Regions from separate parts of the Mesorhizobium sp. WSM4844 genome, predicted to be linked through region 1. Evidence: predicted binding sites of a transcription regulator. Region 1 holds the regulator's gene; each other region holds the start of a gene.
What was found. The regulator PhoB, encoded in region 1, activates phosphate uptake and scavenging genes when phosphate is short. The targets are predictions, from matches to a motif close to TGTCATNNANCTGTCAT.
Positions count from the first base shown of each region.

Region 2: the regulator PhoB is predicted to act here: its motif matches at 1,510-1,526, upstream of AC0L2A_RS01440 (alpha-D-ribose 1-methylphosphonate 5-triphosphate diphosphatase).
Region 3: the regulator PhoB is predicted to act here: its motif matches at 1,750-1,766, upstream of ppk2 (polyphosphate kinase 2).
Region 4: the regulator PhoB is predicted to act here: its motif matches at 1,807-1,823, upstream of olsB (l-ornithine N(alpha)-acyltransferase).

Region 1 covers NZ_JBVVQB010000036.1:34,497-37,703, forward strand. Annotated here, with positions in the region: gene AC0L2A_RS24250 (ROK family protein) at 92-1,339, shown strand; gene phoB (phosphate regulon transcriptional regulator PhoB) at 1,471-2,160, opposite strand; gene phoU (phosphate signaling complex protein PhoU) at 2,177-2,884, opposite strand; gene pstB (phosphate ABC transporter ATP-binding protein PstB) at 2,920-3,207, opposite strand, start outside.
Region 2 covers NZ_JBVVQB010000001.1:316,739-319,945, forward strand. Annotated here, with positions in the region: gene phnF (phosphonate metabolism transcriptional regulator PhnF) at 1-287, opposite strand, end outside; gene AC0L2A_RS01440 (alpha-D-ribose 1-methylphosphonate 5-triphosphate diphosphatase) at 284-1,465, opposite strand; gene AC0L2A_RS01445 (PhnD/SsuA/transferrin family substrate-binding protein) at 1,587-2,444, shown strand; gene AC0L2A_RS01450 (phosphonate ABC transporter ATP-binding protein) at 2,542-3,207, shown strand, end outside.
Region 3 covers NZ_JBVVQB010000039.1:35,325-38,531, reverse strand. Annotated here, with positions in the region: gene AC0L2A_RS25205 (glycosyl transferase family 90) at 1-519, shown strand, start outside; gene AC0L2A_RS25200 (aldo/keto reductase) at 554-1,597, opposite strand; gene ppk2 (polyphosphate kinase 2) at 1,854-2,774, shown strand; gene AC0L2A_RS25190 (dihydrofolate reductase family protein) at 2,994-3,207, opposite strand, start outside.
Region 4 covers NZ_JBVVQB010000020.1:55,921-59,127, forward strand. Annotated here, with positions in the region: gene AC0L2A_RS17645 (response regulator) at 1-1,713, shown strand, start outside; gene olsB (l-ornithine N(alpha)-acyltransferase) at 1,887-2,762, shown strand; gene AC0L2A_RS17655 (trimeric intracellular cation channel family protein) at 2,846-3,207, opposite strand, start outside.

The DNA.
Region 1 (3,207 bases):
GACAGCCCCCTCCGCTTCTGCCAGTATTTGTCGGACATTACCGACGGCTTCCGATTCATGAGCGGCCGCGGCATTAGGGAGGACGTAAAAAATGTCGGTGGGAATCCGTCATGACGATCTGCGCCGGCGCAACCGGGCGATGGTGATTTCGGCCGTGCGCCGGGCAGGCCAGCCGTCGCGGACCGAGATCGCCGCGACCACCGGCCTCAGCCATTCGACCATATCGGCGATCTCTGCCGACCTGATCCAGGAAGGCATCCTGGCCGAGAGCAAGGCGAGCGAGACGGTTTCGCTGAAACGCGGCCGGCCGCAGGTCGGCCTCAGCCTCAATCCGCAAGCCGCTGCGGTGTTGGCCGTCGTGTTGTCGCTGAATTTCCTGTCGGTCGCCGTCATCGATTATGCCGGACAAGTGGTCGCCGAGGAACAGCGCCGGCTGGACACGCTGACCATGTCGCGCGACGCGCTGATCGGCGAATGTGTCGCCATCGTCCGGCGCCGGCTCGAAGATCCCGACCTCGATGTCCAAAGCGTCGCCCGCATCGCGCTGGCGATCCAGGGCATCACCGATTCCCACGCGCGCGCCATGTTGTGGTCGCCGATCACGCCGCAGACGAACATCGCCTTCGCCGACATTCTGGAACGGGAGTTCGGCATCCCGGCGATCATGGAGAACGACTGCAACATGATGGCCGTGGCGCTACGCTGGCGCCACCCGGATCGCTACCGCGACGATTTCATCGCCATCCTGCTCTCGCACGGCATCGGTATGGGGCTGGTGCTGAAGGGCGAGTTGTTCACCGGCACCCACTCCTCGGGCGGCGAATTCGGCCACATGATCCATCGGCCGGGCGGCGCGCTTTGCCGCTGCGGGCGGCGCGGCTGCGTCGAGGCTTATGCCGGCAACTACGCCATCTGGCGCAACGCAAGGCTGTTGAGCGAGAACGCCGAGCCAGTCGCCGATGTCAGCGACGCCGAGATGCGGGCACTGGCGGCCCGGGCGCGCGAGACGGACGGACCGGAGCGCGAAGCCTACCGCAAGGCCGGCGAGGCGCTCGGCTTCGGGCTCGGCAGCCTGTTTGCGCTGATCGATCCGGCGCCGGTGGCCATGGTCGGCGCCAGCGCTGCCGCCTTCGACCTGATCGAGCCGGCGCTGCGCGAGGCTATCGCCCAGACCGCCGGCGGCCAGCATTCGGGTTCGATTTCCTTCGACACCGAGCCGAACGAGTTGCCGCTGATCCGCGAAGGCTGCGCCATGCGGGCGCTGAGCTTCGTCGATCAGGAGATTTTCGCGCCGAGCATCCAGGCACGAGCCGGCTCGGTCGGAAAGAACGTGGCTTGAATCCGAAGGCAGGGACTCCCGGGTCGCGACTTGGGGTGTGTTGAGATACAGGTCAGGCCGAGTCGAGAATGGTGGGTTCCGAGAACCGGAGCGGAGCGTACTTTTGGGTACGCCGGAAGCGCAGGTATCAGCTAGTCTTCCCTGATCGCATAGCCGGCGCCGCGGATGGTGCGGATGACATCGGGCATGCGACCATTGTTGACCGCCTTGCGCAACCGGCCGACATGGACGTCCACAGTGCGTTCGTCGATGTAGATCGTCTCGCCCCAGACATTGTCGAGCAACTGGCTGCGCGAGAAGACCCGACCCGGGTGCCGCATCATGAATTCGAGCAGCCGGAATTCGGTCGGCCCGAGCCGGATCTCGCTCTTCTTGCGATAGACCCGGTGCGATTCACGATCGAGCATGATGTCGCCGACCTTGAGCACGCTGGACAGCACTTCCGGCTTGGCGCGGCGCAGCAGCGCCTTGACCCTGGCCATGAATTCCGGTGTCGAGAACGGCTTGACCAGATAGTCGTCGGCTCCGGTCGAAAGGCCGCGCACCCGGTCGCTCTCCTCGCCGCGCGCGGTCAGCATGATGATCGGCAGCCGCTCGGTTTCGGGGCGCACCCGAAGCCGCCGGCAAAGCTCGATGCCGGAAACCGCCGGCACCATCCAGTCGAGCACCAAAAGATCGGGCACGTTTTCCTGCAGCCGGATTTCGGCCTCGTCGCCGCGCGTCACCACCTCGACCTGATAGCCTTCGGATTCAAGATTGTAACGGAGGAGGACGCCCAGCGGCTCTTCATCCTCCACCACCATGATGCGCGGCGCGATCATCGGCCGGTCACTCCTGTCATGTCGCCGGCGCCGACATCGTCGTTTCGTCGAGCTTCGGGCGATCCGCCGGCAATTGCTGCCCGGTCACGACAAAGTAGGCGTTTTCGGCGATGTTGGTGACGTGATCGCCGATACGCTCGAGATTCTTGGCGCAGAACAGAAGGTGCGTGCAGGCGGTGATGTTGCGCGGATCCTCCATCATGTAGGTCAGGAGCTCGCGAAAAACCGCCGTGTATTTCACGTCGATCTTCTGGTCGTCGGCGCGCAGTTCCTTCAACGCGCCGGCATCGCGCGACACATAGTGCTCGACCACGCCGCGGAGCTGCACAAGAACGAGATCCGCCATCGCATCGATACCGTGCGACAGATTCCGCGGCGTCGCGCTCTGCCCGACTGCGCTGACCCGCTTGGCTATGTTCTTGGCCAGGTCGCCGATGCGCTCGAGATCGCCCGCCATGCGGATTGCGCCAACCACGGCGCGCAGATCCTGCGCCATCGGCTGCCGCTTGGCGATCAGCGTGATGGCGCTGTCGTCGAGTTCGCGCTGCCGCGCATCCATGATGGCGTCGTCCGAGACGACGCGCTGCGCCATCGCATTGTCCGACGCAAGCAACGCGCGGATCGAGGCTGCGACCATTGCGGCGGCGAGCTCGTCCATGTCGCGGATCAGCCGGTCGATGTGCTCCAGTTCCTCGTCGAAAGATGCGACGGTGTGTTCACCCATGGTGCTGTCCTCGTGTTCGAAATTCGCCGGACCGCTCAGCCGAACCGGCCGGTGATGTAGTCCTGGGTGCGCTTGTCGTCGGGGTTGGTGAACATCTTGTCGGTCGCGCCCTCCTCGACTAGGTAGCCGAGATGGAACATCGCCGTGCGTTGCGACACGCGCGCCGCCTGCTGCATCGAATGGGTAACGATGACGATCGTATAGTTCTGGCGCAGTTCGTCGATCAGTTCCTCGACGCGGGCGGTGGCGATTGGATCGAGCGCCGAACAGGGCTCGTCCATCAGGATCACTTCCGGCGACACGGCGATGGCGCGCGCAATGCA
Region 2 (3,207 bases), on a different contig from region 1:
AAGATACCGACGCCCTTGCGGGCGGTGAGGTGGCCCTCATGCTGTAACTGCTGCAGCGCCCGGCGAAGCGTAATGCGGGTGACCGCGAGTTTCTCTGCCAGATGCGTTTCTCCGGGAAGCTGGCTGCCCGGCGCAAGACTGCCGCTCTCGATCAGATCGAAGATGTGATCGTAGATCTGCTGCCAGATCGGCGTATCGCTGCGAGGACGAAAGACCAGCCCGTCAAAGGCCAGAAGGCGATTGCCATTGCGCTCGTGTGGTGTTGAAATTTTCGTGTCCAAGTTCATGAAACCTTATCCACCGGCGACCGCTGTGCAGACCATCGGTCTGTGCGGGAGAGCCCGGAGCTATAGACAATTTGTCCATGGACCATGGTGGCCACCACACGCGGATGCTCTGGATCGCCAGCATCGACCAGGATCAGATCCGCCCGGCGGCCGGCAACAAGCGAGCCGCGATCGTCGAGGTCGGCCACCCGGGCCGGGTTTGCCGAAACCAGATTCCAGATCGAGGGGAAGTCGCCGGCGTCTGGCGAAGACAGTCTGAAGGCCGCATGCAGAGGCGAAGGGTAGTGGTAATCGCTGGTCAGCACCGTGCAAAGTCCGGCCCTGACGGCCTCGGTGGCATTCAGCGCTCCATTATGGCTGCCGCCGCGCACGACGTTGGGCGCGCCGAGGATCACGTCCTCGCCCATTTGCCGCGCGGCCTTGGCTGTTTCGAACGTCAGCGGAAATTCCGAGGCCTTTGCGCCGAGGGCGCGAAAATACATGCGTTCCTCGGGAGACGCTTCGTCATGGGCAAGAAGCACATTGCCATTGGCCCGCGCAGTAGCGGCCAGCTTCCCGATCGCGATCTCAACCTCGGCGCGGCGGGACCAAATCTGGCCGAGCAACGTCATGTATTGCTCGCGGCTCAAGCCAGACCGCTCCGCCATCTGACCGATCTTGCGGGCAATCGTGCCGTTCAGCACCGACCCCGTGGTATGATCGTTGACGGCGATGATCGGCCGTGGCGAAAGCGAGAGCCATCGTACGACCTGCGCCATCTGATCAAGCGCGAAGGTCTCCCAGCGCAGATGCAGACGCGTATCGCAGCCAAGGCTATCGCGGAGATCGCAGACCGCGCCGATCAGCTGTTTGGCAGCGTCGAGCGAGCGAAGTCCAGGCTCCCACGACACCGTGACGCCGTGAAAGGCCGTGGTTACGCCATTGGCGACAAGCTGGCGGTCCGTATCTTTCAGCGCCAGCGCGGTGTCGAAGCGGACACCGGGCCGCGGCATGATCTGGCGCTCGAAGCCGTCGCCGTGAATATCGACGATCCCCGGAAGCACGAGCAGACCATCGGCATCGATCGTGGAGGCATGGGCCGCCCGCAGCTCTGACACGATCCCGCCGGTGACGCTCAGGTCCGCGGTTTCAAGTCCCCGTTCGGTAAGGATGCGACCACCCTGGATGTGCCAGTTCACTGTATCCCTCAAAAAAGCAAAGGCTGCCGGTGGCGCCGGCGAAATGTCACGAGCACGTCATCTGCTGCGTATACGGATTAGCGGGTAACAGTTTCCTGTCTATACAGCAAAGGAAAAAACGATGATCCGCAGCATCGCAACCGCACTCGCCCTGACGCTTGCCTCCGCTCTTCCAGTGTTTGCGGAGCCGGTGAAATTCGCGGTAACCGACATGGAGGGACTGGAGGCTCTTCAGCAGGAATTCGGTGCTTTCCAGACCGCTCTTGAGGAGGCGACCGGCCTGGATGTCGAACTGTTTCCGGTCAGTTCGCGGACCACCGCCGTCGAGGCGATGAATTCCGGGCAGGTCGATCTTGTTCTGACCGGTCCTGCAGAATACGTCGTCATGAAAGAATTAAGCCAGCCGAAGATTGTTGTCGCCTGGCAGCGCCCCGACTATTTCGCTCAGATCGCCGTGCTGGCGAATGGACCGATCCGCTCGGTCGAAGACTTGAAGGGCAAGAAGGTCGCATTCGGCTCGGTCGGCTCGACCTCCCAGCACCTCGGCCCCGCGCAGGCGCTGGCCGATTTCAACCTGAAATATGCCACCGATTACGAACCAGTAATCATATCGCGCAACATCGCGGCTGAGGCTCTCATCCGCGGCGACATCGCCGCTATCGGCTTGAATTTCGGCTATCTGAACTCGGTCCGGGAAGCATTCCCCGGCGTTGCCTTCTCGGTCATCGCACGGGGCCGCGATCTGCCGAACGATATTCTTGTCGCCCGCAAGGACATTTCAGATGACGTGTTCGTCAAGATCCGCGATGCCTTTGCGAAGAATGGCAATGAGCTGATGAAAGCGATCTTGACCGGCGAGGACAACCAGAAATTCAAGGGCGGTTTCTTCCTGACCGATGTCAGGGACTCGGACTACGACTATGTCCGCTCGATGTACCGCACGATCGGAATCGAGACCCTCACCGACTTCGTAAACTGAGGCTTGCTCCTTTTTCATCGACTTGCTCCTTTCAGCGACAAGGCCGGCGGCTAACCGCCGGTCTGTTTCGCAGTTCGGTCTGGGCCAAGAGGTCACTATGACAGCCATCATTCGGGCGCACGATCTTGCGAAGAGCTATGCGAACGGAAAGGTCATTTTCTCCAGTATCGGCCTCACCATAGCATCGCGCGAACGGGTCGCCCTGATTGGCTCGAACGGTGCTGGAAAATCCACCCTGCTCAAATGCCTCATTGGTCTTCTACCGTCGAGCGGTGGCGAGGTCGTCACCCTCGGCGAGAGCTTCCGCTCGGCGCCGTCCGTCGCCCAGCTGCGGCGCATACGCAGGCAGATCGGATTTGTCTTCCAGCACCACGGACTGGTCAGCCGCCAATCGGTTCTTACAAACGTTTTGCAGGGCAAGCTCGGGCTGCCCGGCGGCTGGCGCGGCTGGCACCATTCCATCGCAAAGCAACACTGGCGCGAGGAAGCAATGCAGGCCCTCGCCGAAGTGCGGCTTCTCGGCAAGGCGGGCGCCCGCGCCGACGCGCTTTCTGGAGGGCAGGCGCAGCGGGTGGCGATTGCCCGTGCGTTGATCCGGCGTCCGAAGCTTTTGATAGCAGACGAACCGGCGGCAAGTCTCGACCCGGCGGCTGGACATGATGTTATGCGCGTCTTCTCCGAGCTGACCCAGGAACAGGCGATCACTTTGGTCTACACCACGCACGACATGGAGCATGCTCTCGACTACTCCGACCGCTTGATA
Region 3 (3,207 bases), on a different contig from region 1:
GCGGTGTGGCGCGGCGAGCTCAACAACCCGATAAGGACCTTGCTTCTGGAGGTTGCGCGCGATCTGCCCTTTTGCGATGTCGGAACGCCCAAACCGACGGCAGCGCCCGAATATCGCAAGTCTTATCTGAGCATCGACCAGCAGCGGCGCTGTCGCTACATCATTTCGCTCGAAGGCAACGATGTAGCGACCAACTTGAAATGGGTCATGAGTTCGAATTCGCTGTGCCTGATGCCACCGCCGACATATGAGACATGGTTCGCCGAAAGCGAACTCGTGGCTGGTGTTCACTATGTGCCGCTCGAACCCGATTTCACGGATCTTGCCGAGCGGGTGCAATATCTCGAACGCCATCCGACTGAGGCCGAACGCATCGTTGCCGCCGCCAACGCCTATTGCCGCAAGTTCGCCGACGAGCGGGCCGAGCAGGCGATCTGCTTGCTCGTGCTCTACAAATATTTCGTGCTCAGCGGCCAGATCGAGCCTGATCCCGAGGTCTGGCGTTTTATTTCAGGCTAAGCCCGCGGCGACTTCGACCTGATCCGGATCGTTGTCAGATGTCCTCCCGGTCAAGAACCAGATCGGCCGGACCAAACCGGTCTTTTGCCGTGAATTGCTGGTGCCAATAGGGATAGAGAACGGGCGGGCGGCTCACAGCGTCGAGGCGTGCGCGCTCATCGCTGGTCAGCACCAGGCTGGCTGCGGCGATATTGTCCTTGAACTGCGCTTCGGTCCGTCCGCCGATCACCAGCGAACTGACCGCGGGCCGGCCGAGCAGCCAGGCAAGCGCCACCTGCGCCGCCGAAACGCCATGGTTCTCGCCGATATGGGCAAGCACGTCGACGATCCGCCACAGCCGGTCCTCGTCGCGGATCGGCGGTTCGGTCCAGCCGCTGATCTGGCGGGCGGTGGCCTGGTCGCGGTGGTATTTGCCGGACAGCAGTCCACCGGCGAGCGGGCTCCATACCAGCACGCCAAGCCCCTGGTCGACCGAGATCGGCAGCAGTTCGTATTCGGCTTCGCGCGCTTCCAGCGTGTAGTGGATCTGCTGGGTGACGAAGCGCGGCTGGTGCTGGCGGTCGCTGATCCCCAGCGCCTTCATCACTTGCCAGCCGGAATAGTTGGAGCAGCCGACATAGCGGATCTTGCCCTGGCTGACGAGCGTGTCGAGCGCGGCGATGGTCTCTTCGAGCGGCGTCGTGCCGTCCCATTCGTGCAGGAAATAGATGTCGATGACGTCGGTCCTGAGGCGCTTCAGGCTCTTCTCGCACTCGCGAATCAGATGATAGCGCGACAGGCCCTCATCGTTGGGACCGTCGCCGATCCGCATGCGCGCCTTGGAGGCGATCAGCACATCGCCCTTGCGTTTGCCGCCGAGCGCTTCGCCGATGATCTCTTCCGAAAGCCCGTTCGAATAGACATTGGCGGTATCGATGAGATTGATGCCGGCATCGATGCAGAGGTCGATCATCCGGCGTGCCTCGTCGAGATCGGTCTTGCCGACCGCCGAAAATGCGCCAGCGCCGCCAAAAGTCATGGTGCCCATGGTCAGCGTCGAAACCTTCAGCCCGGAACGGCCAAGTGTGCGGTATTCCATGTCAGATCCTCGCGATTGCGTTGAAAAGGGTGCTTTGAAGGTTGCTCGGGGAAACCTGGCATTTGTAGGACAATTCGAGCCGCTTGTCGTGCGTGCCAGGCAGGCTGATCGATCACATCTCGCGGAGTTGGGCGACCGGCGTGCGGGCCGGCTGCAATAAAACCGTCATTGCCGGCCTATATGCAAGTCGGCTCAAGGTGTCCGATCTCGGCCGGCAGGCCGAGGCCGACGCGGGCGTGCACGCGGAGCAGCATAAATGACCGAAGCAAAACAGAATTCTCCCGCCAGGGACTGGCTGGAAGCGGAACTCGCCGACACGCTCGACGAGGACTACGAGCTGGAGTTGTCGGAACCGGCGCTGTCGCTGGAAATCGCCAAGATTTACAAGAACGCGCATCCGCCCTCGATGGATCGCCTGCAATATTTTCGCGACCTGATCACGCTGCAATCCGAATTGATCAAGCTGCAGTCCTGGGTGGCTTACACCAGGAAGAAGCTGGTGGTGGTTTTCGAGGGCCGCGATTCGGCCGGCAAGGGGGGCGTCATCAAGCGCATCACCCAGCGGCTCAATCCGCGCATCTGCCGCGTCGTCGCACTTCCGGCGCCGACCGAGCGCGAGAAATCGCAATGGTATTTTCAGCGCTACGTGCCGCATCTGCCGGCAGGCGGCGAGATCGTGCTGTTCGACCGCTCCTGGTATAACCGCTCCGGCGTCGAATGTGTGATGGGCTTCGCCGAGCCGGACCAGGTCGAGGAGTTTTTTCGCGACGTGCCGGAGTTCGAGCGCATGCTGGTCCGCTCCGGCATCACCCTGGTCAAATACTGGTTCTCCATCACCGACGAGGAGCAGCAGATGCGCTTTCAGATGCGCATCCATGATCCGATGAAGCAGTGGAAGCTGTCGCCGATGGACCTGCAGTCGCGCGTGCGCTGGGAACAGTATACCAAGGCCAAGGAAGAGACCTTCGCCCGCACCAACATTCCCGAAGCCCCCTGGTTCATCGTCGAGGGCAACGACAAGAAGCGGGCGCGGCTGAACTGCATCGATCATCTCCTCAAGCAGATGCCTTATGAGGAAGTGCCGCACGAAGAGATCACGCTGCCCGATCGTGTCTTCAATCCAGAATACGAGCGCCAGGTGCTGCCGCGCGAGCTGTATGTTCCGGAGAAGTATTGAGGAGCACGCCTCTTCTTCCTTCTCCCCTTGTGGGAGAAGGTGGATCGGCGCGCAGCGCCGAGACGGAAGAGGGGTGTTGGAAGAAATGAGGCGCTGGTGATCCTGGCGCTGTGCGCCCGATTTGAACGTAGGTGTGCGCCAAGCTGGAACACCCTCATCCGACCGAACTTCGCTCGGCCACCTTCTCCCACAAGGGGAGAAGGGGGAACTTAACTAGGCTCACGCCCGCTCGATGGTGACATGCATGGCATTCGGCGTGCCCACCTGCTCGCTGCAGCGGTAGCCGAGTTTGACCATGTCGATGCCGGCAAAAAGGTTCTCGCCTGAGCCGAGCAGCATCGGCGATATCGCCAGATGCATGTCGTCGATGAGCCTTTCCCTCAGATATTGCCGGATCGTGGCGACGCCGCCGCCGAGCCGGACATCCTTGCCT
Region 4 (3,207 bases), on a different contig from region 1:
TCCACCGACGTCGCCATTAGCACACCGAGCGGCCCGCGCTGGTTCTCATGGATCGAACTGTCCGTGCGCGACAAGGAGAGCGGTTCCGTCTCGCATCGCGCAATCGCCCGCGACATTACCGCACGCAAGCACGCCGAAACGTCGCTGATCACCGCCCGCGAGCGAGCCGAATATGCAAGCCAGGCCAAATCGCGCTTCCTCGCCACCGTCAGCCACGAGATCCGCACGCCGATGAACGGCATCATGGGCATGGCCAAGCTGCTGGCGGACACCGGGCTCTCGCCGCAACAACGGACCTATGTCGGCGCCATCTCGACCTCGGCCAGCGCGCTGCTGGCGCTGATCGAGGACCTGCTCGACTATTCCAAGATCGAGGCCGGCCGCTTCGATCCCGAACCGCAGCCAATGTCGGTGCGCGAGATCGCCGACAACATCGTGGAACTCCTGGCAGCGCGTGCCTTCGCCAAGAACATCGGCCTTGGCTGCCATGTCGAACCCGACGTGCCGCAGATGATATCAGCCGATCCTGGAAGAGTCAGGCAGGTGCTGCTCAACCTCATCGGCAACGCCATCAAGTTCACCGACAGCGGCGGCGTGTTGGTGAGCATCGCTCGTGTCCGCACCGAAACCACCGACCGCATAGGCTTCACCGTCACCGACACCGGTCCCGGCCTGCACGAGGACGACCTGGAGCGCATCTTCGAGGAATTCGAACAGGCTGACGGCACGTCGACTCGCGCGCATGGCGGCGCCGGGCTCGGTCTTGCCATCTCCAGGCGCCTGGTGATCGCCATGGGCGGCACGATCTCGGTGTCGAGCCAGCTCGGCCAGGGTTCGGAATTCGTCTTCGAAATCCCTGCAATATCGGCCACCGAGCCGCCGCAGAGCCGTCGGGATGCGCTGTCAGGGCGGCGCGCCGTGATCCTGTCGAAGAACGCCATCGAGGCCGACGCCATCGCCCGCACCATCCGCGCCAATGGCGGCAGGGTCGATCTGGCCACCACCGCCGCCCAGGCGGCGTCCTTCGCCGAAGGCTGCGACGCGCTTTTGGTCGATGCGGCCATGGAGGAAGGCGACGGCAGGTTGCTCAAGCGCCTTCGCCAGAGCGGCTTTGCCGATTGCGAGGCGATTACACTGATCGCGCCAACCGACCGCGGCATGCTGGGCGAGTTCCGCGCCAGCGGCTACGCCACCTTTCTGGCAAGGCCGGTGCGTGGCGAAACGTTGCTTCGCGTGCTTTTGACCAGCAGCGTGCCTGCCCTCACCCAGCCGCAGCCGGAAAAGCGCGGCGCACCAACCGCCCGCGCCATTGGCGGCCGGCGGCGGGGCCTGTCCGTGCTGATCGCCGAGGATAACGACATCAACGCCATGCTTGCCCGTGCCACGCTGCTAAAGGCCGGGCATCGCGTGAAACTGGTCGGCAACGGCAAGGCCGCCGTCGAGGCCATCACCGGCACCGACCACAAGTACCGCTTCGACGTGGTGCTGATGGACCTGCACATGCCTGTCATGGACGGGCTGGACGCGATCGCCGCCATCCGCCGGCACGAGGAGGAAACAGCCGTGTCGCCGGTTCCGATCATGGTGCTGTCGGCGGACAGTCAGGAAACGACCCGCCACGCAGTGCTCGCTCATGGCGCCAGCGGCTTCGTCACCAAGCCGCTCGACCCCGACGCGCTTGTCCATGCGGTCGAGGGTCACGTGGCCGCTTGATCCGCCGGCTGTCCTTGCCTGGCTTACCTGCAGAAGCCGGTTGAAGGGTTGACCAGCCGACGAAGTATTGCCGGCAGGGCCGTATCACGGTACTGTCACAATCCTGTTGCACCTACGCCGTATCCCCGTGCCAAGAGGGATGGCTCGAAGGAGAATCACTCGTGCATACAGTTATGCCGGAATGTGACGCTCGGCCGAACGCCAGGGGTGCTTTGCTCGCCGGGCGCAACGTCGATGCTGTCATAAAAGGCGAAGCGCTTGGCCGTATCGGCAACCTCGAAGTGCGGCTCGCACGCAACGAGGCCGAGATCGCCGCCGCGCAGGAAGTGCGCTACCGGGTGTTCTATGACGAGCTCGGCGCCAGGAAAACCCTGTTTCAGGTGCAGGACCGGCGCGACGCCGACCATTTTGATCCGCTCTGTGATCATCTGCTCGTCTTCGACACCTCGCTGTCCGGTCCCGAGCATCGCCGCATTGTCGGCACCTACCGCCTGTTGCGGCAGGAGATCGCGGCAGCGGCCGGCGGCTTCTATTCCGAGGGCGAGTTTGAGCTGACCAATCTTATCGCCCGCCACCCCGGCCAGCGTTTCCTCGAGCTCGGCCGCTCCTGCGTCTTGCCGGAATACCGCTCGAAGCGCACCATCGAGGCGCTCTGGCAAGGTATCTGGGCCTATATCAACCATTATGGGATCGGCGTGATGACCGGTTGCGCCTCGTTCCCCGGCACCGTGCCGGCGGCACACGCCGAAGCGCTGACCTATCTCGCCCATCACTGCCGGACGAATTCGGCCTGGGACGTGCGCGCCGTCGCCGGCCGCTACTGTTCCATGGATTTGATGCCGATCGAGGCGGTCAACGCCAAGGCCGCGATCGCGGCGATGCCACCGCTGGTCAAGGGCTATCTGCGCGTCGGCGCGCGCATCGGCGACGGCTGCGTCATCGACCGCGAATTCTCGACGGTCGACGTGTTCGTGGTGATGCCGGTCAAGGAGATCGGCGCCCGCTACGTCAGCTATTATGGCGGGGAAGCCCAGCGCTTCGCCGCCTGAATTCCAATGAGTAGCGAATAGCGAGTAGCGAGTAGCGAGAGTTCCGCTGCGGATCGTTGTCCCTATTCGCTACTCGCCTCATTTCACGGAATATCTTCCGGCCGCCGGCCGGGCCGGCTCTTGTAGGACGGAAAGGCCCAGCCGAACTTAAGCGCGCCGCCACGCACGCAGAAAGCGGCTATGAAGCCCACCAGGCCCGAGGCGAGCGGCGGCAGTCCGGCGAGATCGCCTGTTGTAAACAGGATGGCGCCCGCAAGGGCGGCGGTGACATAGATTTCTGGTCTCAAGAGCACCGAAGCCTCACCGGCCAGCAGGTCGCGCAAGATCCCGCCGAACGTGGCGGTGAGCACGCCGGTAACAACGGACACGACCGGCGAGCCGGTGATGGCCAGGCCCTTGGCGGCACCCATCACCGAAAACGCGGCGAGGCCGACGGCGTCGAGCC